Regions from separate parts of the Janthinobacterium kochi genome, predicted to be linked through region 2. Evidence: predicted binding sites of a transcription regulator. Region 2 holds the regulator's gene; each other region holds the start of a gene.
What was found. The regulator FNR, encoded in region 2, switches genes on or off when oxygen is low (the NO sensors DNR and NnrR bind a similar motif). The targets are predictions, from matches to a motif close to TTGATNNNNATCAA.
Positions count from the first base shown of each region.

Region 1: ACQ4WL_RS13085 (universal stress protein) is a predicted target of FNR. The motif match lies at 4,200-4,213, and genes of this name have one in related genera.
Region 3: paaA (1,2-phenylacetyl-CoA epoxidase subunit PaaA) is a predicted target of FNR. The motif match lies at 3,814-3,827, and genes of this name have one in related genera.
Region 4: ACQ4WL_RS18315 (universal stress protein) is a predicted target of FNR. The motif match lies at 4,097-4,110, and genes of this name have one in related genera.

Region 1 is NZ_JBNYXO010000005.1:87,851-95,608, forward strand. It holds gene ACQ4WL_RS13070 (serine hydrolase domain-containing protein) at 1-1,937, shown strand, start outside; gene ACQ4WL_RS13075 (hypothetical protein) at 2,107-2,673, shown strand; gene ACQ4WL_RS13080 (hypothetical protein) at 2,870-3,229, shown strand; gene ACQ4WL_RS13085 (universal stress protein) at 3,250-4,116, opposite strand; gene phbB (acetoacetyl-CoA reductase) at 4,285-5,031, shown strand; gene ACQ4WL_RS13095 (TraR/DksA family transcriptional regulator) at 5,176-5,556, opposite strand; gene ACQ4WL_RS13100 (VOC family protein) at 5,667-6,086, opposite strand; gene ACQ4WL_RS13105 (hypothetical protein) at 6,170-6,643, opposite strand; gene ACQ4WL_RS13110 (hypothetical protein) at 6,628-7,440, opposite strand; gene otnI (2-oxo-tetronate isomerase) at 7,529-7,758, opposite strand, start outside.
Region 2 is NZ_JBNYXO010000018.1:61,337-69,094, forward strand. It holds gene ccoN (cytochrome-c oxidase, cbb3-type subunit I) at 1-1,188, shown strand, start outside; gene ccoO (cytochrome-c oxidase, cbb3-type subunit II) at 1,204-1,818, shown strand; gene ACQ4WL_RS25620 (cbb3-type cytochrome oxidase subunit 3) at 1,820-2,020, shown strand; gene ccoP (cytochrome-c oxidase, cbb3-type subunit III) at 2,013-2,933, shown strand; gene ccoG (cytochrome c oxidase accessory protein CcoG) at 2,938-4,320, shown strand; gene ACQ4WL_RS25635 (FixH family protein) at 4,375-4,899, shown strand; gene fnr (fumarate/nitrate reduction transcriptional regulator Fnr) at 4,903-5,661, opposite strand; gene ACQ4WL_RS25645 (response regulator) at 5,901-7,758, shown strand, end outside.
Region 3 is NZ_JBNYXO010000002.1:515,742-523,499, forward strand. It holds gene paaE (1,2-phenylacetyl-CoA epoxidase subunit PaaE) at 1-1,065, opposite strand, end outside; gene paaD (1,2-phenylacetyl-CoA epoxidase subunit PaaD) at 1,106-1,645, opposite strand; gene paaC (1,2-phenylacetyl-CoA epoxidase subunit PaaC) at 1,645-2,412, opposite strand; gene paaB (1,2-phenylacetyl-CoA epoxidase subunit PaaB) at 2,427-2,711, opposite strand; gene paaA (1,2-phenylacetyl-CoA epoxidase subunit PaaA) at 2,740-3,729, opposite strand; gene paaX (phenylacetic acid degradation operon negative regulatory protein PaaX) at 3,997-4,926, shown strand; gene ACQ4WL_RS06680 (hypothetical protein) at 5,037-5,291, opposite strand; gene ACQ4WL_RS06685 (M14 family metallopeptidase) at 5,433-6,557, shown strand; gene ACQ4WL_RS06690 (methyl-accepting chemotaxis protein) at 6,947-7,758, shown strand, end outside.
Region 4 is NZ_JBNYXO010000008.1:146,622-154,379, reverse strand. It holds gene leuC (3-isopropylmalate dehydratase large subunit) at 1-712, opposite strand, end outside; gene ACQ4WL_RS18325 (chemotaxis protein CheA) at 991-2,871, opposite strand; gene ACQ4WL_RS18320 (protein phosphatase CheZ) at 2,871-3,725, opposite strand; gene ACQ4WL_RS18315 (universal stress protein) at 4,192-4,659, shown strand; gene ACQ4WL_RS18310 (response regulator) at 4,819-5,463, shown strand; gene ACQ4WL_RS18305 (Crp/Fnr family transcriptional regulator) at 5,791-6,597, shown strand; gene hemP (hemin uptake protein HemP) at 6,848-7,045, shown strand; gene ACQ4WL_RS18295 (hypothetical protein) at 7,131-7,457, shown strand; gene ACQ4WL_RS18290 (DUF2325 domain-containing protein) at 7,496-7,758, shown strand, end outside.

The sequences.
Region 1 (7,758 bases), on a different contig from region 2:
GCCAGGGCGAGGTGGAATGGGTAAAAGGCTATGGCTATGCGGACTTGGAAAACCGCGTGCCGGCCACGGCCCGCTCCAGCTACCGGTTGGCGTCCGTCACCAAGCCCATGACGGCGGTGGCCATCCTGCAACTGGTTGAACAGGGCAAGGTCGACCTGGATGCACCCGTGCAAACCTATGTGCCGTACTTCCCCGTCAAAGCGTTTCCCGTGACGGTGCGCCAGCTGCTGGGCCACCTGGGCGGCATCGATGCCTACCGCGACAGCAAGGCGGAACAGCATTTCAAGGAGCACAAGGATACGCGCCAGTCCATTGCCGTCTTCGAGCAATTCGACCTGATCGCCGAACCGGGCACGCGCTTCCGCTACACCAGTTATGGCTACAACTTGCTGGGCGCCGTCATCGAGGGCGCATCAGGCGAAAGCTATGGCGGCTACATGCGGCGCCACGTGTGGGGGCCGCTGGGCATGGACGCCACCGCGATGGATGACCCGGACACCGTGATTGCCCACCGTGTGCGTGGCTACCGGCTGGCCGGCAAGGAATGGAAGAATTCGGAATTCGTCGACATCAGCAGCCGCTTTTCGGCCGGCGGCACGCGCTCCAGCGTGCCCGACATGCTCGCTTTCGGCAGGGGCGTCCACGACGGCAAGATCTTGTCGGCGGCCAGCGTGGCTGCCATGGTGCAGCCGATGGCCACGCGCGCGGGCCGCTTGACGCACTACGGCATGGGCTGGGAAATCTTCCCGACGGGCGGGCGCTACGCCATTGCCCACAGCGGCCAGCAGCCGGAAACCGTCACTTATCTGTACAGCTTTCCCTCGCGCAAGCTCACCATTGCCGTCGCCTCCAATCTCGAGCGCATCAATCCCGAGGCCTTCGTGCAGCGCCTGTTCGAGGTGGTCACGGGCGAGCCGTGGCAGCTGAAAACGTATATCGCCGATGCGGGCGCGCAGCGCGATTACCAGGTGGCGCAAGGCTTGTTCGAGGAGGGCAGGGCGTACGCCGAGCGCACGCGCCAGCCGTATGCCGATGCAGCAGCCACGCGCGAGGCATTCCTGCAAATCAACCGCCAGGCGCTGGCGCCCGACCCCAAGGCGGCGCGCGCCTACATCGAGGCGGCCCGCCATCCCGCAGGCGGAAGAGTCTTCCTGGCCGCTGGCGCCAGTATGGCCGAGGCGCTGCGCCAGTCGGGTATCGACCTGGACACCTATTCGCGTGGCGGCGCGCTGGCGTTTGCGCGCGACTATGTCCTGTTGTCGCACGGCGCGGCGGCCGGCACCTTGCTCCGCTTCGATCCCGCTTTCGAGCAAGCCATCGTGACCCTGGCGGCCAGCTGGGACCGCACGGCCGCCATCGCCTGGCCGGCCGCCTCCGCCTATGTATCCATCGCCGCACTCGATGGCCAGCTGCGCGCGGCCTTCCGCGGCCAGCGCGCCTATCCCGATTTCGTGCCGGAACTGCTTGAATTGGCGCAAGCGTCGGGCGGGCGCGGCGAGTCGGAGGAGGCGCTGGCAGCCAGTCGCCTGGCCGTGGCACTGTATCCGCTCAGCGACCGCGCGTATGCGCTGCAAGGTTTGACCTTGCTGCGCGCCGGCAAGGGGGAAGCGGCCCTGGCCGCCCTGCGCCTGGCGCTGGCCCGCGACCCCCTGGGCGCGGCCAGTCCGGCGGCGCTGAACCAGGAAGCCTACCGCCTGAAAGGCAGCGGTGGCGTGGCGCAAGGCTTGACCGTGCTGCAGGCGGCCGTCAGCCTTCATCCGCAGGACGCGAATTTGCAGGATAGCCTGGCCGAGTTTTATGTGGAGCAAGGCATGCGCCCGCAGGCGGTGGCGGCCTACCGCCAGGCACTGCAGCTCGATCCCCGCTATCCGGGCGCCGTGGGGGCAAAAGCGGCGATCCTCCGCCTCGGCGGTACCGCACAGGCGCTGACGCCTTAGATGAATTTTTCATATCTCTGCTGATGGTGATTTTCTGGGCGTATTTCTTCCTGCCCAGCAGACATGATTGAGCGGCTATGTGCGTAAGCGAACGGTATGCTGGCGCTGTCCGGCGCACGCTATCCTGGTGGCGCATGGTGCGCCCGCAGCCGACCAGGAGGGCCGTATCATGTCACGCATCATCGCAGGTCATTTTCAGTTGCAGGAACAGATCGACGCTGCGCGCGCCGCCCTGAACCAGGCGGGCTTTCCCGACAGCCGTATCAGCGCCTTCTTTGTCAGCCAGCCGGGCCAGCATGACTTACACGCGCTCGGTGGCGACCGCGACATGTCGCCTGGCGCCAAGGAGACGCCGGAAGGCGTGGTGGAAGGCGTCGCCGTGGGGGCGGTGGTGGGCGCCGGCATCGGCGCCGCCGCCACCCTGGCGACAGGGCCGCTGGGTCCGGTAGTGGGGGCGCTGGTGGGCGCCCACGTGGGTTCGCTCTACAGTTTTAACAAGATGAAGGAGGCGGGCGAACCTGAAAAGCATGCTGAAAACAACGGCGAAAACCGTCGCCAGCCCCGGCATCCTGGCATGCTGATCGCCGTCGCGCTGGGCGGCCTCGACGAGCGCGAACGGGCACTCGAGGCGCTGCACCGGCTGGGCGCCGAGCATATCGAGGAAGCGGAAGGCACGATTGCCAATGGCGACTGGCACGACTTCGATCCGCTCAGCATTCCTGTGCTGGTGGCGTGAATCGGCGCACCCGCCGTGCAAGATGCATAAATGCCGCGCCGCACGGAATTTAGGTATGATACTTGTCAGTATTCGTAATTATTGGTAAACAATGCCGACAGGGATAGTTTCCATGCGCCCGAAGTGACACTGGACCAGGGTGACTGCCTGTAGTACTTGCCTCGCATGCTAACGAGTATGAATAGGAGGGCGCGTCATGACACAGGCATGGTTCATTCTGACACGGGCCGACGGGCGCGACATCTGCGCGCCCTCGCCGGCGCAGCTGGCCGATGCGCTGGCCGAAGTCTACCGCGGCGGTGCTGTCACGCCGGACGGCAGCCCGGCCGCCGTCTTGTTGCGTTTTGGCTACGACGATGGCTTGATGTATCAGGTCGAGGTCGCTAGCGGAGGCGAAGTCACTTTCGAAGAATGGTCGGACCGCGATTGCGAAATCGCCCTGGCCAGTCCGCGTCACATGTCGGCCCTGCCGCAGGGCGAGGCGCTGCAGCTGTGGCAGTGGCTGGCGCAGCGCCAGGTGGCGAAGATCCGCAGCCAGCCCTGGCAGGGCGCTTAGCCTGCCGCTTTCAACAGGCTCTAGTGCGCCATCAGCACGGGGATCGTCATGCTCTGCAAAATCGTGCGCGTGACGCCGCCCAGGATGGTTTCGCGCAGGCGCGAATGACCATACGCTCCCATCACCAGCAAATCGGCCGACAGGTCGGCGGCCCTTGACAGCAGCGCTTCGCCGATATCGCCGCGCCGCACGCCACCGCCATCGAGCAAATGCAGCCGCGCTTCCACGCCGTGGCGCGCCAGGTAGTGCGTCAGTTCGGCGCCCGGCTGATCGCCGTGCTCGGCGGCATGCACCTGGGCATCGAAGATGGCCACGTGGACTTGCCCGGCGCGCTGCAGCAGGGGCAGGGCGGCGGTCACGGCGCGGCTCGCTTCCTTGCTGGCGTTCCAGGAGATGAGCACATTGCGCGCGGCGGCCGGCGGCGCCAGCAGGGGCAGCGACGGCGCATACGGCACGATCAGCACGGGGCGGCCCGAATGCAGCAGCACGTAGGCGGGAAAGTCGCGCATCACGGATGGCGATTTATCCTTGGCATTGTATTGGCTGATCACCACCAGGTCCGCATAGCGGGCCAGCAGGCTGATGCCGCCCGCCGCCTCGTCGTCGAGCACGCGCTGTTCGAACGAGGCGACGCCGGCCGCGCGCACTTGCGCCTCGAAACCGTCGAGAGCACGCGTCGCCCGTTCCCGCAGGAAATTGAGGTGCAAGCTCAGGTTCGGGTCGGCATCGAGGTCGGGCTGGTTCTGGTACAGCAGGCGCGACACGCCCGTCAGCGCCACGCCCGTCAGGTGGCCGCCGCAAGCCTGGGCGATGCTGGCGGCCGCGTCGATGCGGGCGGCGCGCCCGGCGCTGTCGTCGATGTGGAGCAATACGGTTTTATATGTCATGGCCTGTCCTCTCGCTGTGCGGTATGGGCCATTCTGGCACAGTCCTAGGTGTCGGCCGCGCACGACTGCATCAGGCTGAGCACTTGATCTGGCGCAAAGCTGGTGATAAAAACTGCTCCTACACTTGATCCCACGCAGAACAACCATAACAAGCGGGGAGAGACAGCAATGAAGGAACAAAAGGTAGCGCTGGTCACGGGGGGCATGGGTGGCCTGGGCACGGCCTTGTGCCGGCGCCTGCATGCGGCGGGCTTTGCCGTCGTGGCGGCGCACACGCCGGGCAACGCCCGCGTGGGACGCTGGCTCGACGAGCAGCAGGCACAGCAGTATTATTTTCATCCGCTGGCCATCGACGTGGGTGATTTCAACGCCTGCAGCGAAGCCGTGGCACGCGTGCTGGCGCAGTTCGGCCGCATCGATGTGCTGGTCAACAACGCTGGCATCACGCGCGACCAGAGCATGCGCAAGATGGAATTGCCGCACTGGGCCGAGGTCATGCGCACCAATCTCGACAGTCTGTTCAACATGAGCAAGCAGGTGCTGGAACCCATGCTGGAAAAAAAATGGGGCCGCATCATCAACATCTCGTCCGTGAATGGCCAGAAGGGTGCGTTTGGCCAGTGCAACTACGCAGCCGCCAAGGCGGGCGTGCATGGTTTCAGCAAGGCGCTGGCGCTGGAAGTGGCGCGCCACGGCATCACCGTCAACACCGTCTCGCCCGGTTACCTGCGCACGCAGATGGTGACAGCCGTGCCGGCCGATATCCTGGAAACGAAGATCCTGCCGCAGATTCCCCTGGGCCGCCTGGGCGAGCCAGAGGAGGTCGCTGCCCTGGTGGCTTACCTGGCGTCCGACGAAGCGGCGTTCGTCACGGGCGCGAATATCGCCATCAATGGCGGGCAGCACATGAGTTAAGCAAGCGTAGAGCTTGCAGTAGGGCAATGGCAGTAGAGGAGACCCGTCCACCCAGCCGGCACACAGAGGCTGGCAGGTGGGCCGATGGCAGTAGCTGAAAACAGGGGGCAGGGCAGCGATGCCTTGCCCTTTGTCGTTGCGCAGTCATGGTGCCGGGCGCTGGGCTTTTTCCAGCCGCGTCTGGCAATCGATGCACAGGCGCGCTTCCGGGCGTGCGTTCAGGCGCGACAGGCCGATGGCTTCGCCGCAGTTGTCGCACAGGCCATAGCTGCCATCGGCAAACTTGGCCAGCGCGTGCTTGATGACGGCCAGTTGCACCAGGTTGTGCTCGGCCGCTTCGCTGACGAGGGCGTTCAAGGTGCGCACGCTGGCGTTGTCAGCCGGCGAGGCTTCGATTTCATTGAGCAGCGAGGCGCGCGCATCCGCTTCGGCCGCTTCATTCTCGATCTGTTCCAGCAACGCCAGCTTGCGTTGCTCCAGCACGCCGCGCAAGCGCTGCAGCTGGTCTTGCGGCAATCCATTCATGGTTGTCACCCGGTAGAGCTTACTTCCATTATGGTAGTCCAAGATTGGCGGCTCTGCTTGCGCTATTACCTGCGCCGCGTTTGACGCGGCGCAGGCTGGCAGCGGCCGTTCTATGCTGGCTCTTTCAGGCAGTTGACCATCCAGGCCACGCCGAACTGGTCTTTCAGCATGCCGAAGCGCTTGGCCCAGAACGTTTCTTGCAAAGGCATCTGGATGTCGCCATCGCGCGCCAGCGCGTCGAAAGCCCGTTGCGCTTCCTCTGGCGTGTCGAGGCTTAGGCAGACCGAGCAGCCACTCATGCCCTTGGCGCCATCCTCGGTGCAGCCGCCGTCCGAGCCCATCAGCATGGTGGCCCCCAGTTGCACGGAGCCATGCATGATCTTGTCGTACCAGTCTTCCTTGACTTGCTCCTGGCCTGGCGAGCCCCGGTACGGCATCAGGCACAGGTCTGTGCCATGCAGGTGCTGGCGGTAGTATTCCAGCGCTTGCGCGCAATTTCCATCGAATTGCAAATACGGTTCGATACGCATATTGGCCTCCTCTGGTCATCGCCCCGCAGGCACGATTGCCAGGTGGGGACGTCCCAGTATAGGCGCTCGTCGGCCAAATTCAATCAGTCCGGCGCCATCTCTTGCAGCCGCTCACGCACCTTGCCCAGGGTGCTGAGGATGCGCTCGGGATTGCCTGCCAGGACGGCGCTGCCCAGGTGCAACAAGCTCGTCGCCAGACTGATCCAGTGCCGCACGTCGTCGTTGCGGGCGATGCGCAGGCGCACCGTGTCGAGCAGGCCGCTGAGCTGGCGCTGCGCCGTTTCCAGGCCGTCCACCGTGTGCCCGGCCGCATCGGCATACAGCTGGTTGGCTTGCTGGCGCAAGGCCACTTCCAGGGCGAAGACGGCTTGCGCCTGGCTGTGGCTGATGCCGTTGGCGCCCTGGCTGGCGCGCTTGCGGATGGCGCGCATGACGGCGCCGTGCAGGGTGACGGCCGCCTGCGACAGGCTGTCAGCCAGTTGCTCGACGCGCATGGCGCTGCTGAGAGCCGCTTCGCGGCGTTCGCTGCTGTTGCTCCTGCCTACTGATCCGTCCATCTTGCCTCCGTGGTGGTGAGGGTGGCAGCGAGGCGGGCGTGTTCGCGCGCCAGTGCCGCCAGTTGCCGGCGCGCCAGGGTATGGCGCAGACCAAGCAGGCGGTATTCCTCGGTTTTGCTTTGTTGCATGTTTTTCGCCAGCACGGCCAGCAGGCGTTGCTGCGGCGCGTCGGCATAGGCGATTTCCACGTCGAGCAAGCCGAGCACCATGTCGCGCTCGTTATCGCCGCTCTTGTCGTACAGCACCAGCAAGCTGTCGAGCGCGGCCAGCAGGGCTTGTAGCGGCGCGTCGCCCTCGTGCAGTACTTGCGCCAGGTGCGCCTGCTGGCTGGCCGCGCCGCCCAGGCGCGAGAGTTGCTGCAGCAACAGGGTGTAGGCGCTGACATGGCGGTCATCGATGCCGCTGCCCGGCCACGCGCGGATGGCAGCGCCAGCGCTGGCCAGTTCGGGCTGCACGTCATACGCATCGGCTTGTGCCAGCCGGCCCAGCGCCTGCAGGTACAGGCGCACGGCTTGCGCCAGGCGCGCGACATCGGCCTGCGCGGCGCGGCGCTGCGCATCGAGCAGGCGTTCGCGCGCGTCTTCGGCGGGCGACAGATAGGGCCGGGCGCGCTGGTAAGTGTCCACGTGACGCTGCGACAGTTCGCTGAAGGCGTTCACAGCATCGGTGCCGGCGGCCAGGGCGCGCACTTGCGCCAGCTCGGGGCGCGCGGTGGCGCAGCCGCACAGCACGGCAGCCAGGAAGAGGCTCAGGTGCAGGCCAAGGGCGCGGCGATAGCAGGTGGGCAGGGCGGACACGTCACCTCTCGACAGGAAATACTGTATGGAAAGGTATTGTGGTGCCGGTCTGCGCCGCCCGCCTTGTGCGGGCGCAAGCGCGCTGCGATCAAGCGCCCGTGATGTCAGTCAATTGCTCGCGCCAGCCCAGTCCGGCCACGGTGTCGCTGACGGGACGGTATTCGCAGCCGACCCAGCCTGCGTAGTCGACCTGGTCCAGCAGTTTAAATATATGGCGGTAATTGATCTCGCCCGTGCCCGGTTCGTGGCGGCCCGGCGTGTCGGCGATCTGGATGTGGCGGATCAGGGGCAGCAGGGCGCGGATGGTGTTGCTCAGTT
Region 2 (7,758 bases):
CGCACCTGCCAGGTGCGCCTGTTTTCCGACAAACTGGCCGCCTTCACGTTCTGGGGCTGGCAAGCCGTGATTCTGGCAGCGGTGGTCACCCTGCCGCTGGGCATGACGCGCGGCAAGGAATACGCCGAGCTGGAATGGCCCATCACCATCCTCATCGCCGTCGTCTGGATCGCTTACGCCATCGTGTTTTTCGGCACGCTGATCAAGCGCAAGGTCAAGCACATCTACGTGGCCAACTGGTTCTTCGGCGCCTACATCCTGGCCGTGACGATCTTGCACGTGGTCAACGGTGCCGTCAGCCCCGCTTCGGCCACCAAATCCTACTCCGCCTACAGCGGCGTGCAGGACGCGATGATCCAGTGGTGGTACGGCCATAACGCGGTGGGTTTCATCCTCACTGCCGGCTATCTGGGCATGGTTTACTACTTCATCCCGAAACAGGCCGAGCGCCCCGTGTACTCGTACCGCCTCTCCATCGTCCACTTCTGGGCGCTGATCTTCACCTACATGTGGGCGGGCCCGCATCACCTGCACTACACGGCCTTGCCTGACTGGACGCAATCGATCGGCATGGTCTTCTCGCTGGTTCTCTTGGCACCAAGCTGGGGCGGCATGATCAACGGCATCATGACCCTGTCGGGCGCCTGGCACAAGCTGCGCACCGATCCGATCCTGAAATTCATGATCGTCTCGCTGTCGTTCTACGGCATCGCCACCTTCGAAGGTCCGATGATGTCGATCAAGACCATCAACTCGCTGTCGCACTACACCGACTGGACCGTTGCCCACGTGCATGCGGGCGCCCTGGGCTGGGTGGGCTTCATCACCATGGGTTCGATCTACTATCTGCTGCCACGCCTGGCGGGCCGCACGCAGATGCACAGCACGCGTCTGGTCGACGTGCACTTCTGGGTGGCCACCATCGGCATCGTGCTGTACATCGCCGCAATGTGGATCGCCGGCGTGATGCAGGGCCTGATGTGGCGTGCGGTCAATCCGGACGGCACCCTGACCTACACCTTTGTCGAGAGCGTGAAAGCAACGTATCCGTACTACGTGGTGCGCGTGGCCGGTGGCCTGCTGTATCTGTCGGGTATGTGCATCATGGGCTACAACACCTGGATGACCTTGCGCGGCAGCAAACTCCCCGTCGCCCGCATTCCGGAACTGAACGCGGCGCACGCCTGATAGGAGCATAAGCAAATGAAATTTTCACATGCATGGATTGAGAGAAACCCCTGGCTGCTGATCGCCCTGGTCACGGTAGTGATCAGCATCGGCGGCGCCGTCGAGATCGTCCCCCTGTTCTTCCAGAAGAGCACGACGGAGCCGGTCGCCGGCCTGAAGCCGTACTCGCCGCTGCGCCTGGCTGGCCGCGACATTTACGTGCGCGAAGGCTGCTACAACTGCCACTCGCAGATGGTGCGTCCGCTGCGCGCGGAAACGGAACGCTATGGCCACTATTCGGTCGCCGGCGAGTTCGTCTACGACCGTCCGTTCCAGTGGGGTTCCAAGCGCACGGGGCCGGACCTGGCCCGCGTGGGCGCCCGCTACAGCGATGAATGGCACCGCACGCACTTGAACAACCCGCGCGACGTGGTTCCCGAGTCGAACATGCCGGGCTACCCATGGCTGGCGAAGACCAAACTGGTGCCTGACGACATCATGCCGAAGATGCGCGCCCTGAAACGCCTCGGCGATCCGTACAGCGATGCGGAAATCGCCGCCGCGCCGGCCCAGCTGCAAGACAAGACGGAAGAAGACGCCCTGGTCGCCTATCTGCAAGGCCTCGGTACATTAATCAAAACAAGGAATTAGCATGGCAATCGAAAACCTGTTTGACAGCGCCAGCAGCGTCATGACGGTGGTTTCCTTTACGACGTTCGTAGGCATCCTGTGGTGGACGTTCAGCCGCAGCAATAGCGACTTCGACGCGGCGGCGCGCCTGCCGTTCGACGACGAAGCGCTCGACTACGCGGCCGATGCCGCACCGGCACAAGGGGAGCGCAACCATGGCTGATTTTACCAATGGCTTCTGGAATATCTACATCATCGTGCTGTCCTTGCTGGGCATCATCGGCTGCGGCGTGCTGCTGTACTCGCAGTCGAAAATCAAAGTGGTCGAAGGCGCGCCTGCCGACGGCACCACGGGCCACGTCTGGGACGAGGACTTGAAGGAACTCAACACGCCGATGCCGCGCTGGTGGATGTGGTTGTTCTACATCACCATCGTCTTTGCGCTGGCGTATCTGTTCCTGTATCCGGGCCTGGGCAACTATGCCGGCAGCCTGGGCTGGAAATCGACGGGCCAGTACGAGGAAGAGCTGAAGAAGGCGGAAGCCGACTACGGCCCCCTGTTCAACAAGTACCTGAGCCAGGACTTGAAGACGGTGGCCGCCGATCCGCAGGCGCATGCCATCGGCCAGCGTTTGTTCCTGACCTACTGCGCGCAATGCCACGGTTCGGATGCGCGCGGCAACAAGGGCTTCCCCAACCTGACCGACAAGGACTGGCTGTATGGCGGTGAACCCGACATCATCAAGACCACCATCCTGCATGGCCGCAATGGGCAGATGCCACCGATGGGCGCCGCCCTGGGCTCCGAAAAGGATGTCGAGAACGTGGCCCATTATGTGCTGAGCCTGTCCGGCTCCACCTCGGATCCGGTCAAGTCAGTGCTAGGCAAGGCCAAGTTCGGCGCCTGCATGGCCTGTCACGGCGCCGATGCGAAGGGCAATCAGATGCTCGGTTCGCCTAACTTGACGGACAAGATCTGGCTGTACGGCGGCAGTGCTGATACCATCATGGAAACCATCCGCAAAGGACGCAACAACACCATGCCTGCCTTCAGCGATTTCCTCGGCGAGTCCAAGGTCCACGTGCTGTCGGCCTATGTCTGGAGCCTGTCGAATCCCCAGACGCCCGTGAAATGATGTAATGGAACCTCAAGTCATCAAGATGTATGCGGCCCGCGAGCAGATCTACCCTCGCGAGGCCAAAGGACGCTACGCTACTTGGCGATGGGTATGCGTATGGCTTACCCAGCTGGCGTTCTACGGCTTGCCGTGGTTGACGTGGAATGGCAGGCAAGCCCTGCTGTTCGATTTGACCACGCGCAAGTTCTACATTTTCGGCGTCGTGCTGTGGCCCCAGGATTTCATCTATCTGGCGGCCCTGCTGATCATCTGTGCGTATTTGTTGTTCCTCGTCACGGCCATTGCCGGGCGGGTGTGGTGCGGGTTCTCTTGCCCGCAAACGGTATACACGGAAATCTTCCTGTGGGTCGAACGCAGAATCGAGGGTACGCGCAGCGCGCGCATGGCCCTCGACAAGCAGGGACCCTCCGTGCGCAAGGCCTTCAAGAAAACGGCCAAGCACCTGGCATGGGGCGGCATCGCCCTGTGGACGGGCTTTACCTTTGTCGGCTACTTCACGCCGATCAAGGAACTGGCGCACTCGGTGACCACCCTCAATTTCGGTCCCTGGGAATGGTTCTGGGTCTTGTTCTACAGCCTGGCAACCTACGGCAACGCGGGCTGGCTGCGCGAGCAGGTGTGCAAATACATGTGCCCCTACGCGCGCTTCCAGAGCGCCATGTTCGACCAGGACACCCTGATCATCACCTACGATGCCAAGCGCGGCGAACCGCGTGGCGCCATCAGCAAGAAGGCTGGCAACAACGACAAGCTGGGCGACTGCATCGACTGCACCCTGTGCGTGCAGGTGTGTCCGACTGGCATCGATATCCGCAACGGCCTGCAGTATGAATGCATCGGCTGCGCCGCCTGCGTCGATGCCTGCAATACCGTGATGGACAAGGTCGAACGGCCGCGGGGACTGGTACGCTACAGTACCGACCATGCGATGGAAAACAACTTCAATTCGAAGCAGATCCGCCAGCGCGCCATGCGCCCGCGCGTGCTGATCTACACTTCCATCCTGGCCTTGATCATCATCGCCGTGTGTACCTCGCTGGCCCTGCGCACGCCCCTGAAAATGGACGTGATCCGCGACCGCGGTTCGATGGGACGCGAAGTGGAAGACGGCATGATCGAAAACGTCTACCGCCTGCAGATCATGAACACCTCGGAGCAAAGCCAGCATTTTAAAATCAGTGTCTCCGGCTTGCCGGGCCTGACCTTGCTGACGCGCGAAGAAGTGATGTTGCAGCCGACGGAAACGCTGGGTTGGCCGATCCGCCTGCGCGTGCCGCACGGGGTCGGCGAAAAGGGCTCGAACAAGATTGCGATCGAATTGCACTCGCTGGACGACCCATCGCTGCATGTGCGTGAAAGCGCGGTATTCATCGTGCCGCGCTAATGTAGGAAGGCCAGTCCCCGGATGGGGATTGGCCGATTAAACAGGAGAAATATCATGTCCGACAGTCTCAAGCTGCAAGCCCCCGTTGCCCCGTGGTACAAGCATCGCTGGCCCTGGCTGCTGATGATCGGTCCCGGCCTGTCCGTGGTCGTCGGCAGCTTCATGGGCTATATCGCGTTTACGCAGCCTGATGCGCTGGTGGTGGGCGACTATTACAAGCAGGGCAAGGCGATCAACCAGGATTTGAAGCGCGACACGATCGCCAGCAACCTGGCCATGGATACGAGCCTGTCGTACGACGTTGCTGCAGCGCGCCTCAGTGGTTCCGTGCACAGCTTCGGCAAGGCTTACCAGGGTCCGCTGCAGCTGCATCTGGCGCATGCGACCTTGCCGGAAAAAGATATCAAGCTGCTGGTGCAGCCCGATGCGGCCGGCAACTTCTCGGTAGCGCTGCCGATGCTCGAGCGCAGCCGCTGGCAAGTGCTGGTGGAAAACGACAAACGCGAGTGGCGCCTGTCCGGCATCTGGACCTGGCCGCTGCAGCGCAGCATCGCGCTGCACGCCGATGAGGAACTGTAAGCCTTATTTGCAGACGTCGGTGCCGGCCGTGATAGCTTTTAACTTGGCCGGCTGCAGGATTTCAATTTCACGGTTCGACACGCGCAGCCAGCCTTCCTTCTTGAATTTCGACAATAAACGGCTGACGCTTTCGATGGTCAGGCCCAGGTAGTTGCCGATTTCCTCGCGCGACATGCGCAGCTGAAATTTGCTGGCCGAATAGCCGCGTGCTTCATAGCGCGAGGCCAGGTTGACGATAAAGGCGGCAAAACGCTGCGTCGCCTGCATATTGCCCAGCAACAGCATCACGCTTTGCTCGCGCGTGATTTCCTGGCTCATCATGCGGTGGAAATGGCGCAGCAGGGTCGGCATATTGCCCAGCAATTGTTCCAGACTGGAAAACGGAATTTCACACACTTCGCTGTCTTCCAGCGCCACCGCATTACAGTGGTGGCGGTCGGCGCTGATGGCGTCCATGCCCAGCAGTTCGCCGGCCATCTGGAAACCCGTCACCTGCTCCTCGCCGCCCGGATTGATCTGGTACGTCTTGAAGTGCCCCAGGCGGATCGCGTACAGGTTCTGGAACGAGTCGCCGATGCGGAACAGCGAGGCGCCGCGCACGATCTTGCGGCGGCGGCCGATGATCTGGTCCAGCCTGTCCATGTCGCCCACATCGAGGCCCATCGGCAAGCACAATTGATGCATGCTGCAGGTCGAGCATCGCGCACGCAACGCTTCCACGGTCACTGTGGGCAAGGTGGGAGTGAGTAGCGCTTCAGTCATGTCGGTACCTTTTAGAAAATGCAATAACGAGTTTACTGCATACAGAGTTGCCGTGTGCCAATTTCACCGCAATTACGCTGAATAAACCACGTTCTGACTTTAATTATATGGCAACATCGTCAAATGCCCATGCGGGGAGGGCAATATGCGCGGCGCCGCTTGCCAAGTTGATGTATTGATAGGAAAATTCCTGACAGCATTATCTGCCGCCTGTGCCGCCCGGTACTGAAAAGGAAATCATGAAGCCTCTCGGCATTAAAGCAAAAGTCGCGCTGGCCACCAGCCTGACCTCGATCGCCATGATCGCGCTGGTCACCATGATACAGGTGCAGCACATGCGCGCCGACTTCACCAGAGTACTGCTGAGCCAGCAATCGTCCCTGATCACCCGCACCGCTGCCGAGCTCGACGACAAGCTGGACATGCTGCTGCAGATCGTCACGCTGACGGCCAGGCAGCAGCCGCCGGAATTGATCGCCCAGCCCGCCCAATTGCGCGAATATTATGCGCGCCGCTCGATGCTGGTGCTGTTCGATGACGTGCTGGTGCTCGATGCGCATGGCGCCATCGTGGCCGACATGCCGCAGGTGGCAGGGCGCATCGGCATCAACGTCGCCGAGCGCGAGTACTTCCAGACCGTGCTGCGCACGCGCCAGCCCATGATCACCGAACCGATGCTGGGCAAGTCGAGCGGCATGCCCATCGTGCAGATGGTGGCGCCCGTGCTGGCCGCCGATGGCCAGGTGGCCGGTGTGGTGATAGGCGTGCTGCGCCTGTACAAGGACAACCTGCTGGGCCGCCTGCGCTCGGAAAAGATCAGCAAGAGCGGCTATTACTTCATCCTCACGCGCGGCGCGGTGCCGCGCTATGTGCTGCACCCCGATACCCGCCGTTTGCTGCAGCCGCGCCAGCCGAACGCCAACCTGACCACCACGCAGTTGCTGAAGGAAGATGGCGAAGGCAGCATGGTCAGCACCAACAGCCGCGGCATCACGGCCGTCAACAGCTTCAAGCGCCTGAAGTCCGTAAACTGGCTGCTGGCCGCCTCGCTGCCCGTCGAAGATGCCTTCGAACCGTTCAATGGCGTGCTGTACCGGCTGGTACTGTGGAGCATCCTCGCTTCGCTGCTGGCCGCTTTTGTTCTGGGCTGGGTCACCGTGCGCCTGCTGTCGCCGCTGGTGCGCCTGCGCGACACCCTGCTGGCGCTGCGCACCAGCGGCAGCCGCTTCACCCCCGTGCCGGTGCAGCAGCGCGACGAGATCGGCGAACTGACGGAGGCGTTCAACGGCCTGATGGGCGAACGCGACCGCCTGCAGCAGGAGCTCGAATCGCGCGCGGCGGAGCTGGAGCAGGAGCGCGACCGGGCCGAGGCGGCCAACCGCGCAAAGAGCGATTTCGTGGCCAACATGAGCCATGAAATCCGCACGCCCCTCAATGCCGTGCTGGGCATGGTGTATTTGCTGGGCAATACCAAGCTCGATACGGAACAGCGCAAGTATCTGACCATGGTGCGCGTGGCGGGCCAGTCGCTGCTGGGCATCCTCAACGACGTGCTCGACTATTCGAAGATCGAGGCGCGCCGCATGGAATTGTCGCCCGTCGAATTCGACCTCGACGAAGTGATGAATACCCTGGCCACGACGATGACGATGAATGCGGGCGAAAAGGAGCTGGAACTGGCCATTGCCGTCGAACCCGACGTGCCGCGGCGCCTGGTGGGCGACGCCCAGCGCCTGCAGCAAATCCTCGTCAACCTGGCCGGCAATGCCATCAAGTTCACCGAGAGCGGCGAAGTGGTGGTGGCCATCAGTCTGGCCGAGAGCGAAAACGGGCGCGCCTGGCTGCGCTTCGAAGTGCGCGACACGGGCATCGGCATGACGGAGTTGCAGCAACAGCAACTGTTTTCCGCATTTTCACAGGGCGACCAGAGCATCACGCGGCGCTTCGGCGGCACGGGCCTGGGCCTGGCCATCAGCAAGCAGCTGATCCACATGATGGGCGGCGACATCGCCGTCGCCAGTAGCGAAGGCAAGGGCAGCCGCTTCTGGTTCAGCGTGCCATTCGACATGCTGGCGCAGCCGGCCGAAACGCGGCGCA
Region 3 (7,758 bases), on a different contig from region 2:
GAAGTCAACGACGACCTTGTCGGTCAGCGGAAAACTCTGGCAACTGAGGACAAAGCCGCGCGCCACTTCGTAGTCTTCCAGCGCGTAGTTGACGTCCATTTCGACCTTGCCGTCGAGGATCTTGCAGCGACAGGTCGAGCACACGCCGCCCTTGCACGAGTAGCGCATGTCCAGCCCATGGCGCAGGCCCGCATCGAGGATCGATTCCTTGTCCTTGTCCATCGTGAAGGTAGTGTGGTTGCCATCCATGATGACGGTCACTTCCGTTTCCTGCACGATACCCGCGTCGAGTTGCGCGCGCGGCTTGTGGGCGTTTTTCGGGATGCTGGCGGCGAACAGTTCGATCTTGATATTCTGCTTCGGCATGCCGGCCGCCTGCAGGGCGGCGGAGACGCCCAGCATCATGTCTTCCGGGCCGCAGATGAAGGCGTTATCGTAGTCTTCGACACGGATCCAGTGCTGCAGGAACTGCTCGCATTTTTCCTGCGTGATGCGGCCGTTGAACAGTTCGATGTCCTGCTGCTCGCGGCTCATCACATACACCAGGTTAAGGCGCTCCAGGTACACGTCCTTCAAGTCCGTCAATTCTTCCTTGAAGATGACGGACGACGAGGCGCGGTTGCCGTAGAACAGCGTGAAACGGCTCAATGGTTCCGTCAGCAGGGTCGTCTTGATGATGGAGAGGATGGGCGTGATGCCGCTGCCGGCCGCAAACGCCAGATAATGCTTGCGGTTGACGCAGTCGAGTGGCACGTTGAAGTGCCCCATGGGCGGCATCACCTCGATGGTGACGCCAGCTTTCAGGGTGTCGTTCGCCCAAGTGGAAAAGGCGCCACCCGGCGTGCGCTTGATGGCCACGCGCAGGGTGCCATCCTGCACCGCAGAACAGATGGAATACGAGCGGCGCACGTCTTCCGCATTGATATTGGCGCGCAGGGTCAGGTGCTGGCCCTGCTGGAAACGGAACTGCTGCTGCAACTCAAATGGCACGTCGAACGTGACGGCGATGGTGTCGCGCGTTTCATTGCGCACGTTCGCTACGCACAGCGGATAAAATTTACTCATGCTTCATCTCCAGTTTCTTCGGAACGTGTGCCTGATTTTTTTAGTGGCACTTGAAGTAGTCAAACGGTTCGCGGCAAGCCAGGCATTTGTACAGGGCCTTGCACGGCGTGGAGCCGAACTGGCTGGTCAGCTGCGTATGCGTGGAACCGCAGTTCGGGCAGATCACCTCCAGCGTCGGCATGGGCTGGCGCTTGACGCCGCCTGCTGTTCCGCTACGAAGGCCGCTGATGTCGATCACCTGCTGCTGTGGCGGGGCGATGCCATAGCCTTTCAGCTTGGCCTTGCCTTCTTCGCTCATCCAGTCCGTGGTCCAGGCGGGCGCCAGTTGGTTCACCAGCGTCACCTTGGCCACGCCATGGCTGCGCAAGGCCTCCGTGACGGCGTCGGCGATCACCTGCATGGCAGGGCATCCCGAATACGTGGGCGTGATCGTCACGATGCACTCTTCGCTACTGACCACATCGACGGCACGCACGATACCCAGGTCCACCACTGAAATGACGGGAATTTCCGGGTCCGGCACGTCGCCCAGCCAGGCCCAGACCTGGGCCGCGTCCAGCGTTGCCAAGGGCGTGTTCACTACCACTCCGCCCCGGGATAGGCGCGCTGCAGGAACTGCATCTCGGCCAGGATGAATCCCAGGTGTTCCGTGTGCGTGCCCTGCTTGCCACCCTTTTGCATCCAGGCGTCGAGCGCCGGCATGACAAGCGTCGCTTCGGCGAAGATCTCGGCCACGTGTTCGAGGAAGGCCCGGCGCAACACGTCCGATGGCGGCGCGATGCCGGCGGCAAGCATGGCCTGGTCGACGGCGTCGTACTTGAACATCTCGCCCGTGTACATCCACAGCTTGTCGGCCGCGGCCTGCGTTTTCGCGTGGCTATCCGCCGTGCCGTCGCCAAGGCGCACGATCAGGTCACCGCTGCGGCGCAGGTGATACGTCACTTCCTTGATCGACTTCTGTGCTACTTCGACGATGCGTGGATCGCTGCATTTCGCCAGTTCCAGCAGCTGGAAGTAGTGCCAGGTGTCGAAGAAGAACTGGCGCATCATGGTGTCGGCGTAATTGCCGTTCGGCTGCTCCAGCAGCAGACAATTCTTGAAGTCGTGGGCATCGCGCAAAAAGGCGATGTCGTCCTCGTCGCGGCCAGCGTTTTCCAGTTCGGCCGCATAGCTGAACCATAAACGCGTCTGGCCCAGGAGGTCGAGCGCCACGTTGGTCAGCGCCATGTCTTCTTCCAGCGCGGGGCCCTTGCCGCACAGCTGCGACAGCTGCTGGCTGAGGATCAGGGCGTTGTCGCCCAGGCGCAAAAGGTAGTCGAACTTTTGTTGAGTGAGCTTGTCATCCATTGCAGGCGCTCCGATCACAGGTTCTTGACTTCTTCCGGCATCGGGAAGAAGGTGGGATGGCGGTACACCTTGCTGTTCGACGGCTCGAACAGGGCGCCCTTGTCGCCGGGGCTGCTGGCGACGATATCGGCCGCGCGCACCACCCAGATGCTCACGCCTTCATTGCGGCGCGTGTAGACGTCGCGCGCATGGTTGACCGCCATGGTGGCGTCGGAGGCGTGCAGGCTGCCCACATGCTTGTGCGCCAGGCCGTGCTGGCTGCGGATGAAAACTTCCCACAATGGCCATTCTTTGCTCATATTGCTCTCCCCTATCTGTCTTATGTATTTACGCTGCCGCTTTGACTGCGGCTTGTTTATCTGCATACGCGAGCAAGGCATCGCGGAACCACTCGCCGCCTTCATACGCCTTGACCCGCGTTTGCAGGCGCTCGCGGTTGCATGGGCCATTACCCTTCAGCACATTGTTGAACTCGGACCAGTCGATTTCGCCGAATTCATAGTGGCCCGTTTCCGCATTGAACTTCAGGTCGGGATCGGGCACGGTCAGGCCCAGGTATTCGATTTGCGGCACGGTCTGGTCGACCATGCGCTGGCGCAATTCATCATTCGAGAACAGCTTGATGCGCCATTGCGCCGATTGGGCGCTGTTGACGGAAGCGGCGTCGGACGGACCGAACATCATCAAGGACGGCCACCACCAGCGGTTCAGCGCATCCTGCGCCATGGCTTTCTGTTCTGGCGTACCCTTGCATAGCGACATCATGATGTCGTAACCCTGGCGCGCATGGAACGATTCTTCCTTGCAGACGCGGATCATGGCGCGCGCATACGGGCCATACGAGCAGCGGCACAGCGGAATCTGGTTGATGATGGCGGAGCCGTCGACCAGCCAGCCGATGGCACCCATGTCGGCCCACGACAGAGTGGGATAATTAAAGATGCTGGAATACTTGGCTTTGCCCGAGTGCAAGGCAGCGAGCAAGTCGTCGCGCGACACACCCAGGGTTTCCGCGGCGCTGTACAAGTACAGACCGTGACCGGCTTCATCCTGGATCTTCGCCAGCAGAATGGACTTGCGTTTCAAGGTCGGCGCGCGCGTGACCCAGTTACCTTCGGGCAATTGACCGACGATTTCCGAATGCGCATGCTGCGAAATCTGGCGGATCAGGGTCTTGCGGTAAGCGTCCGGCATCCAGTCCTTGGCCTCGATCTTGATGCCTTCGTCGATGCGCGCCTGAAAAGCGCGCTCTTCCGCCCCCATGTCGTCGATGGAACGGACGTTCTTGAGGCCGGTTTCAACCATTTGTGCGTACATGATCTGTCTCCCATGTCTTTGATTTTGCGCAGCAACGCGGTGCGATGAACAGATAATACGATACAAAAAACGATTTGCATACACTTGATATGAGTCATTTTAAAAATTCGTATCTTGTGCGGCTTTTTTGTGCGTATGATATTGCTGATGAGAAAACATTGCGAAGTGCCACCCGCGCTTCCGGCAAATTATTGCCGCGCTACCCGCGCAGCCAAGTAAACTGCTGCTTTTATTGAACCGACCGCAACACGGCCAGACCGGAACCACATGAAGAACACCCGCTGCACGGCATGGATAGCCGATTTCCTGGAAAGCGACCCACCGCGCTCGAAGTCCCTGGTGATGACCATCTTTGGCGACGCCATCGTGCCGCGCGGCGGTGCCATCTGGCTGGGCAGCCTGATCGAACTGCTGGCGCCATTCGGCGTCAATGACCGTTTATTGCGCACCAGCGTGTTCCGTCTGGCGCAGGAAGGCTGGCTCAGCTCGCAGCGCGACGGCCGCCGCAGCGCCTATACGATACGCCCGGAGGCGCTGGCCCGCTTCGAACGCGCGTATCGCCGCATCTATGCGCCGCTGGTCGTGCATTGGGATGGTAGCTGGACCCTGGTGATCGGCCCGGCCGGCAGCATCGGCGCCGCCGAGCGGGGGGCGCTGCGCAAGGAATTATTGTGGGCGGGCTATGGCTTGATCTCTCCCGGCATCTTTGGCCATCCGGCCAGCAATACGGAGGCGCTGGAAGATATCCTCGTGCGCAACGACGTACAGGGCAAACTATATGTCTGCCACACAACGGAATTGCCGGATGTCAGCACGCGCCCCCTGCGCGACATGGTGGGCGACTGCTGGGATTTGTCGGAAGTGATGGCCGGCTACGAAAAATTCATCGCCAGCTTCCAGCCGCTGCTGACCCTGCTGCAAGAAGCACCCGTGTTCGATGTGGAGCAAGCCTTCGTCATCCGCTCGCTGCTGACGCACGCCTACCGCCGCGTACAATTGCACGACCCGCAACTGCCCGTCGAACTGTTGCCCGAACCGTGGCCAGGCACGCAAGCCTATGCCCTGGCGCGCGACCTGTACCGCCTCACCTTTGCTGCCGCCGAGGAGCATATCCTGGCCACCCTGCGGCGCGAGGATGAGCACGCACCGGACGTCGAGCCGTGGTTCTTTGAACGTTTCGGCGGCCTGAACACCTGACAAAACGTCCATGGCGGCGTTGCAGGGCCTGGGCGTTCGTTCGTACTGCCTGCGGCCCTGCGCCTTGCCCTGAACATTTTTCAGGCGTTCAGGAATAAGTTACTGTCTGCTCACTGTTTCGCCACTACTTGCTTGGCCCCCGCCAGCAAATCCTGCCCCAGCTTTTCCAGCGCATTGGCCTGCACCAGCATGGTGTCGAGGATGGCCACGTTGAAGGTAAATTCGGCCGGTGTGGTGTAGCCGGGGAAACGCAGGATGCGCAGCAATTCCTGCAAGGTCGTGCCTTTTCCCAGGTGCGCCAGAGCGTCGCTGAGGGCGCTGACTTTCTTTTCCAGTTCGCGTATGTGTTTGCCGTTGTCATCCATGATGATCTCCCCGTGTCGGAGCTTCCACGTTAGCAAAGCACGTCCGTCATCGTTTGCGCCAGCACAAAGAGCAACGCAAAACAGGTATCATCGCGCCATTGCACACGATGCAAAACCCATACGTTTTTATCAGGAACACTCATGACCATTAAAATCAGCCAGCAATTCGACGCCGGCGCGATCGAGGTGCTGCGCGCCGACGATGCCCACTCCATCGAGCTGAACATCCGCAAGGATTCCCACGCCGACATCACGCAGTGGTTTTACTTCCGCCTGCAAGGCGCGCAAGGCGAGACGTGCACGATCCGCTTCATGAATGCAGGCAAGTCGGCCTATCCGGACGGCTGGAAAGATTACCAGGCCGTGGCCAGCTACGACCGCGAAACCTGGTTCCGCGTGCCCACCAGCTTTGACGGCACGGTGATGACCATCGAACACACGCCGGAAGAAGAAAGCGTGTACTACGCCTACTTCGAACCCTACCCATGGGACCGCCACCTGGCCCTGATCGACAGCGCGCAAGCGTCGCCGCTGGTGCGCTTGATCGACCTGGGCAGCACAGTGGAAGGGCGCGACATGAACCTGCTGGTGGTCGGTGACGCCGATGCCGAGAAAAAAGTCTGGGTCATCGCGCGCCAGCATCCCGGCGAAACGATGGCCGAATGGTTTGTCGAAGGCATGCTTGAAGCCTTGCTAGACCAGGCCAATCCGTTTGCCCGCCAGTGCCTGCAAGACGCCGTCTTCTACGTGGTGCCGAACATGAACCCGGACGGTTCCGTGCACGGCAACCTGCGCACCAACGCGGCCGGCGCCAACCTGAACCGCGAATGGATGACGCCGACCATGGAACGCAGCCCGGAGGTGTTCCTGGTGAAACAGAAAATGCATGAAATCGGCTGCGACCTGTTCCTCGACGTGCATGGCGACGAAGGTCTGCCTTATGTGTTCGTCGCCGGCAGCGATGCGCTGGAAAATTTCACGCCAGCACAAAAAGCCGAGCAAGACCGCTTCATCGCCGACTTCAAGGTGGCCAGCCCCGACTTCCAGAATGAGCACGGCTACGAAGACGGCCCGTTCACGCCGGAAGTGCTGACCATGGGTTCGCCCCACATCACCCACGCCTTCGGCTGCCTGGCGCTGACCCTGGAATTGCCATTCAAGGACAACGCCAACGATCCCGACCCGCAAACGGGCTGGAGCGGCGCCCGCAGCGCCGCCCTGGGCGCGGCCGTGCTGCAACCTATCCTGTCCACCTTGCGCGCCTGAGCGCCAGGGCCGAACCGGCCCGCTTGATCCCATGCCCCGCTCGCCGGGGCATTTTTTTTGACCGCACGGCAAGCGTTGCTGCCCGAGCAGTTTTTTTTTCCGAACATCTTGCCTATCGGAAATTGTCGTCTTACACTGAACAACAGAATCGGGCCGTGCCACGCTGCGCGGCCCCGCAAAAATATACCGCCGGCCGGGCCGCCATCCCCTCGCCGGCGCTCTGCAATGCGCATCCATGGCATTGCCTTTCGCATTACGGCCCCATACCTGCCGAGCTAGCTCCCTGTAACGCAAACTGACCGCATCAGCATCGTCATGCACGGACGCCGCTTGTCCGCTGGACGATGCCAAGCGCACGCTTTCCGCTTTTCGCCGAGGATGAATGCCCTATGTCTAAGCTTAAAATCAGTACCCGTTTGGCCTTGAGTTTCGGCCTGATCATTGTCCTGCTTGCCATGGTGGCATTTGTTTCCATCAGCCGCATCCACAGCATCAATGCCTCGACGGAAAAAATCCTCAACGACCGCTATGTCAAGGTCATGCTGTCCAATACGATACAGTCCGAGGTCAATATTCAGGCCCGCCTCCTGAGCATCGCCATCATCGGCGCCAACGATGCCGACGAAGTCAGCAGTTCTGTGGCCAAGGTGCAGGCATCGGTCAAGAAGAACGTGGAGCTGCTGGCACGCCTGAAAACCCTGGTCAACACCCCCAAGGGACAGGAACTGTTCCAGGCCGTGATGAGCAGCCGCGAAACGTATGGCAAGACGCGCGATGCGAATATCAAGCTGTTGCAAGAAGGAAAATCGGAAACGGCGGGCATCTTCCTGCTGACGCAGCTGCGTTATCCGCAAGAAAAATTCCTGACGGCACTGGCGGCCATAGCCAGCTTCCAGGAATCGCTGATGGAAACGGAAGGCAAGCAAGCCGCCGCCGATGGGCGCATGGCCATCATCCTGACCCTGTCGCTGTCGATCGCCGCGACGCTCATTGCCATCGCGCTGGCCATCCTGATCAGCCGCTCCATCAGCCGGCCCATCAACGAAGCGGTCAAGGTGGCGCAGCGGGTGGCCGCTGGCGACCTGTCGGGCAGCATCGATGCGCGCGGCAACGATGAAACGGGCCTGCTGCTGCGTGCCCTGAAAGAAATGAACGACAATCTGCAAGGCATCGTGGCCCGCGTGCGCCATGGCACGGATGC
Region 4 (7,758 bases), on a different contig from region 2:
TGTCGTCCACGCCGATGATGCCGGCGCGCGCGCCTGCCTCGATGGCCATGTTGCACACCGTCATGCGTCCTTCCATCGACAGGGCGCGGATGGCCGAGCCGCCAAATTCGATACAGTAGCCCGTGCCGCCGGCCGTGCCGATCTTGCCGATGATGGCCAGTACGATATCTTTCGCCGTCACGCCGGCCGGCAAGGCGCCGTCGACTTGCACCAGCATGGATTTGGATTTCTTTTGCAGCAGGGTTTGCGTGGCCAGCACGTGTTCCACTTCGGATGTGCCGATGCCGTGCGCCAGCGCGCCGAAGGCGCCGTGCGTGGACGTGTGCGAGTCGCCGCAGACCACCGTCATGCCGGGCAAGGTCGCGCCCTGTTCAGGACCGATCACATGCACGATACCCTGGCGCTTGTCGTTCATGTTGAAGTAGGTCAAGCCGTAGTGCTTGGCGTTCTTGTCCAGCGTTTCCACCTGCAGGCGTGAAACCGGGTCGGCAATGCCGTCGACGCGGCTGGTAGTGGGCACGTTATGGTCGGCCACGGCCAGGTTGGCGGAAATGCGCCACGGCTGGCGGCCTGCCACGCTGAGCCCATCGAAGGCTTGCGGGCTGGTAACTTCGTGCAGCAAGTGCCGGTCGATGTACAAAATTGTCGTGCCATCATCTTCGGCCCGAACAACGTGGGATTCCCAGAGTTTGTCGTAAAGCGTCTTCATCATGATTTATGCAGCGTTGCCACAGCCTGTTTAAGTGATCTGTCGTACTGATCGAAGGGATCGGCAATGATTATGCCATATATTGTGCAATGCAGAAGCAAAAGCCGCCCCAGCGTGGAATGGGCGATACAAAATTTGGCCTGCCCTGCGGATATGGTTAAAAAATTGCTGATACGAAAATCCGCCAAAATGCCGGCGGGGCGAATAAAAATCGAAAAAAATCGAAAAAAAAGCCCGCTGCAGAGGTCTGCAGCGGGCTGGTTGTGAACTGGCCTGTGTTTCTAGGCAGCCATGCGCACACTTCCCCTGCAACCATCCATCAGGAACGATAGGCCCACGACCAGCACCAGCTCGCCTTCAGCCGAGCGGGCCGTACCGGTAATGCCTTCCACGGTGATGGCCGTCATCGGCTTGATCACCAGGTCGGCCGTGCCATCGACGGCTGCCACGGCGAGAATGTACGGCTGTGGCGCAGCGACAACAATGCCCACGCGCTCGCTGCACGATTCGTAGCCCAGGGCGCCGGCCAGCGACCGCACGGGCAATGGACGGCCCTGGTCTTTCAGCACGGGTGCGCCGCCCACTTCCATGAAGGTTTCCGGCAATTCGACGACACGCTGCACCACCGCCATCGGCAGCGCCAGCGCGGCGCCCGACGTCGACACGAGCATGGTCGGCACGATGGACAGCTCGATCGGCAGGCGAATGGCAAACTTCGTGCCCTTGCCCAGCGTCGACTCGATGTGGATGGCGCCGCGGTTTTTCTCCACGGCCGTCTTGACCACGTCCATGCCCACGCCGCGCCCGGAGACGCTGGACGCCACTTCCTTGGTCGAGAAGCCCGGCAGGAACACCAGCTGGAAGCATTCGTCGTTGCTCAATTGCGCGTTTTCGCTGATCAAGCCCTTTTGCTGGGCCTTGCTGCGCAGGAAGGCCGGGTCCATGCCCTTGCCATCATCCTGCAGCACAATCATGACACTGTTCGCTTCCTGCCAGGCCTTCAGCGAAATATACGACTTGGCGGGCTTGCCGGCAGCTAAGCGCGCTTCCGGCGATTCGACGCCATGGTCGAGCGAGTTGCGCAGCATGTGCACCAGCGGATCGTACAGGCTGTCGACCACCACGCGGTCGACTTCCGTCTCCGCGCCTTCGATGGTCAGCTCGACATCCTTGCCCAAATCCTTGGCCAGTTCGCGCACCAGGCGCGGGAATTTCTGGAACAGTCGGCCGACAGGCTGCATGCGCGTGGCCAGGGTGGCCCGCTGCAGTTCGGTCGAGTAGCGCGAAGCGCGTTCCAGGGTTTCCGCCAGGGTCGCCATCAGGGTGGCGGCCTGGCCTTCGAATTTAAATTGCAGCAAGCGTTCGAGCAGCACGGCAGCCTGGTTGGCGGCCTGTACCGACTCGCCGGCCACTTCCAGCAGTGCGTCGAGCTTGACGGCATCGACGCGGATACTGTCTTCCTTGACGGGCGCGGCATGGCGCACTTCCGGACGATCTTCGCGGCGTTCCGCGCCATCCCAGGCCTTGGCGGCCGGCTTGGCAGCGGCAGCAGAGGCAGGCGCGGCGGCCACGACGGCAGGCGCAGCGGCGACGGCGGAGGCCGGTGCGGCAGCGACCTGGCTACCGGCCGGCACGACGGCGTTATACATGCCTTCCCAGTCCAGGCCATCGGCACTGGCGGTGGAAACAGCGGCGGCTGGCGCCACCGCGACCACTTCGGCAACGGGCGCGGCGGCTTGCGCCACCACGGCAGCGGCAGGCGCAGGCACGTCCATGCCCTTGCCTTCGATGGCGTTCGTCAGGATGTGTTCCAGCTCTTCCGGCATGGCCGGCAAGCTTTCCGGCGCGGCACCGTTGGCCAGTTCCGTCAGCTGGTCGGCCACGAAACCGGACGCTTGCAGCGCCGCCTCGATGGCGATCGGAGTCACCGGCGCGGCGCCCGTGCGCAAGGCGTCGAACAGGTTTTCCGTCAGATGGCAGGCTGCCACCAGTGCAGGCAAGCCCATGAAACCGGCGCCACCCTTGATGGTGTGGAAGGAACGAAACACGGCATTCAGTGTTTCCTTGTTATCAGGATCACGCTCGAGGCGCAATAAGTGCTCTTCAACATTAACCGCAAGATCCATCGCCTCAACGACGAAATCCTTGAGCATATCGTCCATTAGAATCCCAAATCCGCAAGAAGGTCGTCTACATTATCCTGGTCCAGCGCCACCGACGGCACGGACGGGCCCTGCATCAGCGGCACTGGCTTTTGCGCCAGTTTTTCGCGCACTTCGGCCGGCGCGTTGTCGCGCAGCAGCTGGGCAAGCTCGTGCTCCACCGTCTTGGTGATGTTGACCACTTTTTTGATCAACTGGCCCGTGATGTCCTGGAAGTCCTGCGCCATCATGATTTCCAGCAAGCGCGCTTTTTCCGCTTCCGTTGCCTCGGCAACGGCTTGTGCGAACTGGCGTGAATCGCCGGCCAGGGCCTTGAATTCTTCCAGGCTCAGCTTGCCATCGAACAGGGCCGTCCAGCGGCTGTCCATGTCCTTGGCTTTCTTCGACAGCACGTCTTGCGCCGGCATGCCTTCGTCGAGCGTATTCAGGACCTTGTTGGCGGCCTGTTCCGTCAGGGTGGCGACATATTCCAGGCGGTCCTGGGCATCGACGATCTGCGACGACGCTTCCGTCAACGCCTTGTCGTAGCCCAGTTCGCGCAGCGAATCGTGCAGCAGGCGCACGATGCCACCCAGGCGTTCGAACATCGGCTTGTCGGACTGGTCGACCGGATCGGCCGCTTCGCCAGGCACGCCTGCGGCAGCCGCCGGTGGCGCTTCCGGTTCGGCGGCTGGCGCTTCCGCTGCGGCTGACGGCACGGCGGCGCTGGCCGACACCGAATCGAACAGCGCGTCAAAATCATCGTCCGCGATCACGGCTGCGGGCGCTGCGGCAGGCGCGGGCTTGGGAGCGGCCGCACTTTGTGCAGACACTTCATCGAATAATGCATCAAAATCATCAGCGGCGTTGGTCATATCCCTGCTTCTCCATAATTTGTCAAAATTCCGCCTGAACTGTGCGTTTTACAGACTGATACCCACAATTTCTCGATTAAGATGATTTGAGGCAATACCGCTGCGATGGTGCGAGTGTAGCAGGGCGCCGCCCTGTTGGTAAATCTCAAAACGCGCTTCCTGGTGTAAAGCTGGCTCATAAGAGCTTTTCCGCCAGGAAATAAGTGTTCCTGCCGTTGTATTTTGAAATACTACCATTGGCGTGCCTGCAAGACCACGCGCCGCACAAGAAATCCTGCGCGCGGGCGCCTGCGCAACAGTACGCCATGGATATCGTTGCAACTAAAACACGATCTTCTGCCAATGTTGTCTATACTGAAGGTGCAATAGTATTGATAATTATCAAGTCTTTACATGAATACCATGCTGCTGCCGCGCCTACAATAAGGGGCGTTGCACGCGCTGAGTCACCGCCAAAGGATCTGCCATGTATAAGAAAATTCTGATCGCCACGGACGGCTCCACCGTCTCCAACCTGACGGCCTGTGCCGGCGTTGCCTTTGCCGAACAGATGCAAGCCGACATCCTTGCCTTATACGTGGCGCCCGAATACCAGTACCCGGTGTACATCGAAATCATTCCACCAAGCTATCCCAGCGAGGAGGAATACCGCATCGCCATGCGCAAGGCGGGCGCCGACCACTGGCAGCCCATCCTCGACGCGGCCGCCAAGCGGGGCCTGGAAGCGACGGGCCTGACCGCCTTTTCCGACAGCCCCGCCCTGAAAATCGTGGAAGTGGCGCAATTGCAGCAGTGCGACCTGATTTTCATGGGCTCGCATGGCCGCAGCGGCTGGGGGCAATTGCTGCTCGGCAGCGTGACCAACAAAGTGCTGTCGCACTCGACATTGCCGGTGCTCGTGCATAGGCTGATCAAGGAACCCCCATCGAAATAAGGGGTCACATGGCCACGCAGGCCGCCGCCCCCCCTATATCGGGTAAAAGGTAATACTGCGGCCATTTCAGTTAAAATGACAACGTTTCTCGTTTCTTAACACCTGGCCAGCCGCCACAAACCGGCAAGGGCAAATTACACGCTTCCAGATTGCGCGCCTATGATACGTATTGTGATTGCCGACGACCACACCATCATGCGAGAAGGATTGAAGCGCATCCTTGACGGCGCGCCGGACATCGACATCGTGGGCGAAGCCATCGATGGCTTTGAGGTACTCAACCACGTACGCCAGGGCGGCTTCGACCTGTTGCTGCTCGACCTGTCGATGCCGGGCCGCAGCGGCGTCGACCTGATCCGGCAAATCCGCAGCGAGGCGCCCAAGCTGGCCATCCTGATCCTCACCATGCACGAGGAAGAGCAATATGCGGTGCGCGCCATCCGCGCCGGCGCGCAAGGCTATCTGACCAAGGAAAGCGCGGGCACCCAGTTGGTGGGCGCCATCCACAAGGTGGCGTCGGGGCGCCCCTACATCAGCGCCGAGGTGGCAGAGCAGCTTGTGCTCAACATCATGATGCCGAATGAAAGCTTGCTGCACAAACAGCTGTCGGACCGCGAGTTCGAAGTCTTTTCCCTGCTGGTGGCGGGCAAGTCGATCACGGAGATCGCCAACAATCTGCACCTGAGCGTGAAGACGGTGAGTACGCACAAGACGCGCATCATGCAAAAGATGGGCATGAGTTCGCTGTCGGAAATGGTCCAGTATGCCGTGGCGCACCGTCTGCTATCCCCCTTCAAGACCTGACTATGCGCGCCAGCGCGTAGGAACAATCCTACATCAATTGCCAGAGCTCCTACTGCCATATTCAGCCACTGCTGATATTAATTGGATACGGTTGTTGGCATACTGAAACCAGTAATCAAGTTGCTGGGAAGTTACTTCATCACACAGCAAGTCTTCAGCGAATTGAGATTTACCAGCCTGGACGCGCGCCGCCGGCCCTTGCCCGCCCGCCGTTCTGCGCACCTTGTCATTCAACTCTGAACTACCTGTCACCAGGAGATGAACATGCTGTCCACGCAAACGCCTGAAACCCGCGCTGCCGCTCCATCGCTGGCCCCCTCCTCTCCGATGGAAGCAGGGCGCCAGCGCCAAGGGCGGCTTTGGTCGAACCTGAAAGAGGTGTGCGACCTGCTGCATATCTCCAGCGCCTGCACCATCGCCGCCGACGAACTGCTGTTCCAGCACGTGCAATTCAAGACGGGCCAGCGCGTGCACACCATCGGCCAGCCCTTCGACACCCTGTATATCGTCAATTCGGGCTTCCTGAAAACCGTGCTCATCGACGAATTCGGCAATGAGCAGGTACTCAGCTTTCCCATGAAGGGTGACATGCTGGGCGTCGATGGCATTCACTCGCGCCATTACTCCTCGGAAGCGGTGGCCCTGTCCGACTGCGACCTGATCTTGCTGCCATTCAAGAAGCTGACGGCGCTGGGCCGCGTGCACCTGGAACTGGAAAATGTCATGTACGGCGTGATGAGCCGCGAACTGGTGCGCGAACAGGCGATGATCGGCATGCTGGGGGCCCTTAGCGCCGAAGCCCGCGTGGCGCGTTTCCTCGTCTCGCTGGCCGACCGCTTCGCGCAGATGGGCTACTCGAGCAAGCTGTTCAACCTGCGCATGACGCGCCATGAAATCGGCAGCTACCTGGGCCTGACCCTCGAAACGGTCAGCCGCACCCTGTCCGCCTTCAATGAAATCGGCCTGATCACGGTCGACCAGCGCACCATCGGCATCAAGGATCCGGACGCCCTGAAAACCCTGCGCCGTCTGCCGCCTTCGCGTTCGCGCGCCAAGCAGCTGGCCGCCGCCAAGCTCAAGGCCGACACCGCTGCCGCCGCCACTGCCTCGGCGCAATTGCTGGCCACTATTTAAGTAATCCCGATTCCTTCAAGCTTGGCACAGGCTTGACCCGGCCAAGGCGCGCACCGCCTTGCCGGGTCTTTTTTGCTGCCGCTCCCCTTCCTCGCCGCGCCTGCGGCCGCCTTTGCGCAGCCCCCTCATCCAAGCTGCCCTGGCGCCGTAAAAAAGCGCAGATTTCGCACAAATAAGCCTTGCTTTTCGGGCCACATTCAACAATAATGCAAATACGAATCATTCTCAACTGAGACAAAGAAAGCCCAACATGCAAAGCTCAAAACCAGCCTTGATCCAGGATGCCGCTACCGCCCACGTCAGTCCGCCCGTCAGCATGGCGCAACCGGCGCGCCGCATCACCAGCGAAGCGCTGCTGCAGCAGGGCCGCGAAGTGGAAATTGAGCACAGCGGCAAGATCTATCGCCTGCGCGTCACCCAATTGAACAAGCTGATCCTGACTGCCTGAAGCAGCACGGCAGCCAGTCACCACACTCGCCAGCCAGTCGCGCTCCGTGCGCGCAGCCAGCCAAACCACCGCACAGGAGTGTTTGATGGCGAACGACCGACCTTCCCCGATGTTTCCGTCCCCGCAGGGCCAACAGCCTGAATTGCTGCTGTCGGCCGTGCTGCACCTGATGTCGCACTACCATGCTGGCAGTCCCTGCGAGAAACTGGCGGGTGTCATCGAACGCCATCTGCAAGTGCTATCCAATTCGCCTGGCCTGGGCCCGGTGCTGCAAGCGACCTGCCAGCAATTGTCGCAGCAATGGGCCACGCTGGTGGCGCTGCACCGTCCCGCGCCGCCGAAGGCCACCTTGTTTGAGCGCCTGGCACGCCTGCTGAGCGCCAAGCACCCTGCCTCTCCCCTGCCGCAATAATTTTTCTTCGACACCCCACCGCCTAACAGGATATCGCCATGTGTGACAAAGACAAGTCCCTGCCCGTCATCAGCAATTGTTCCAGCGGCGAGGCCGAAACGGCCGCGCTCACTTCGCGCCGCCGGCGGCTGTGGGAACTGTCGCACACCTGTCATTGCCCGCTGGTCGGCGTGGGTTTGCCGCTGGGCTACCTGCGCAAGCTGGTGGGCAAGATGACGGGCGGGCGCGTGCTGGCCGACGACTACGAAGTGCATGTGGGCGCCGTGACCGAATGCGGTGCGCGCAACCGCCTGTCCGAAGC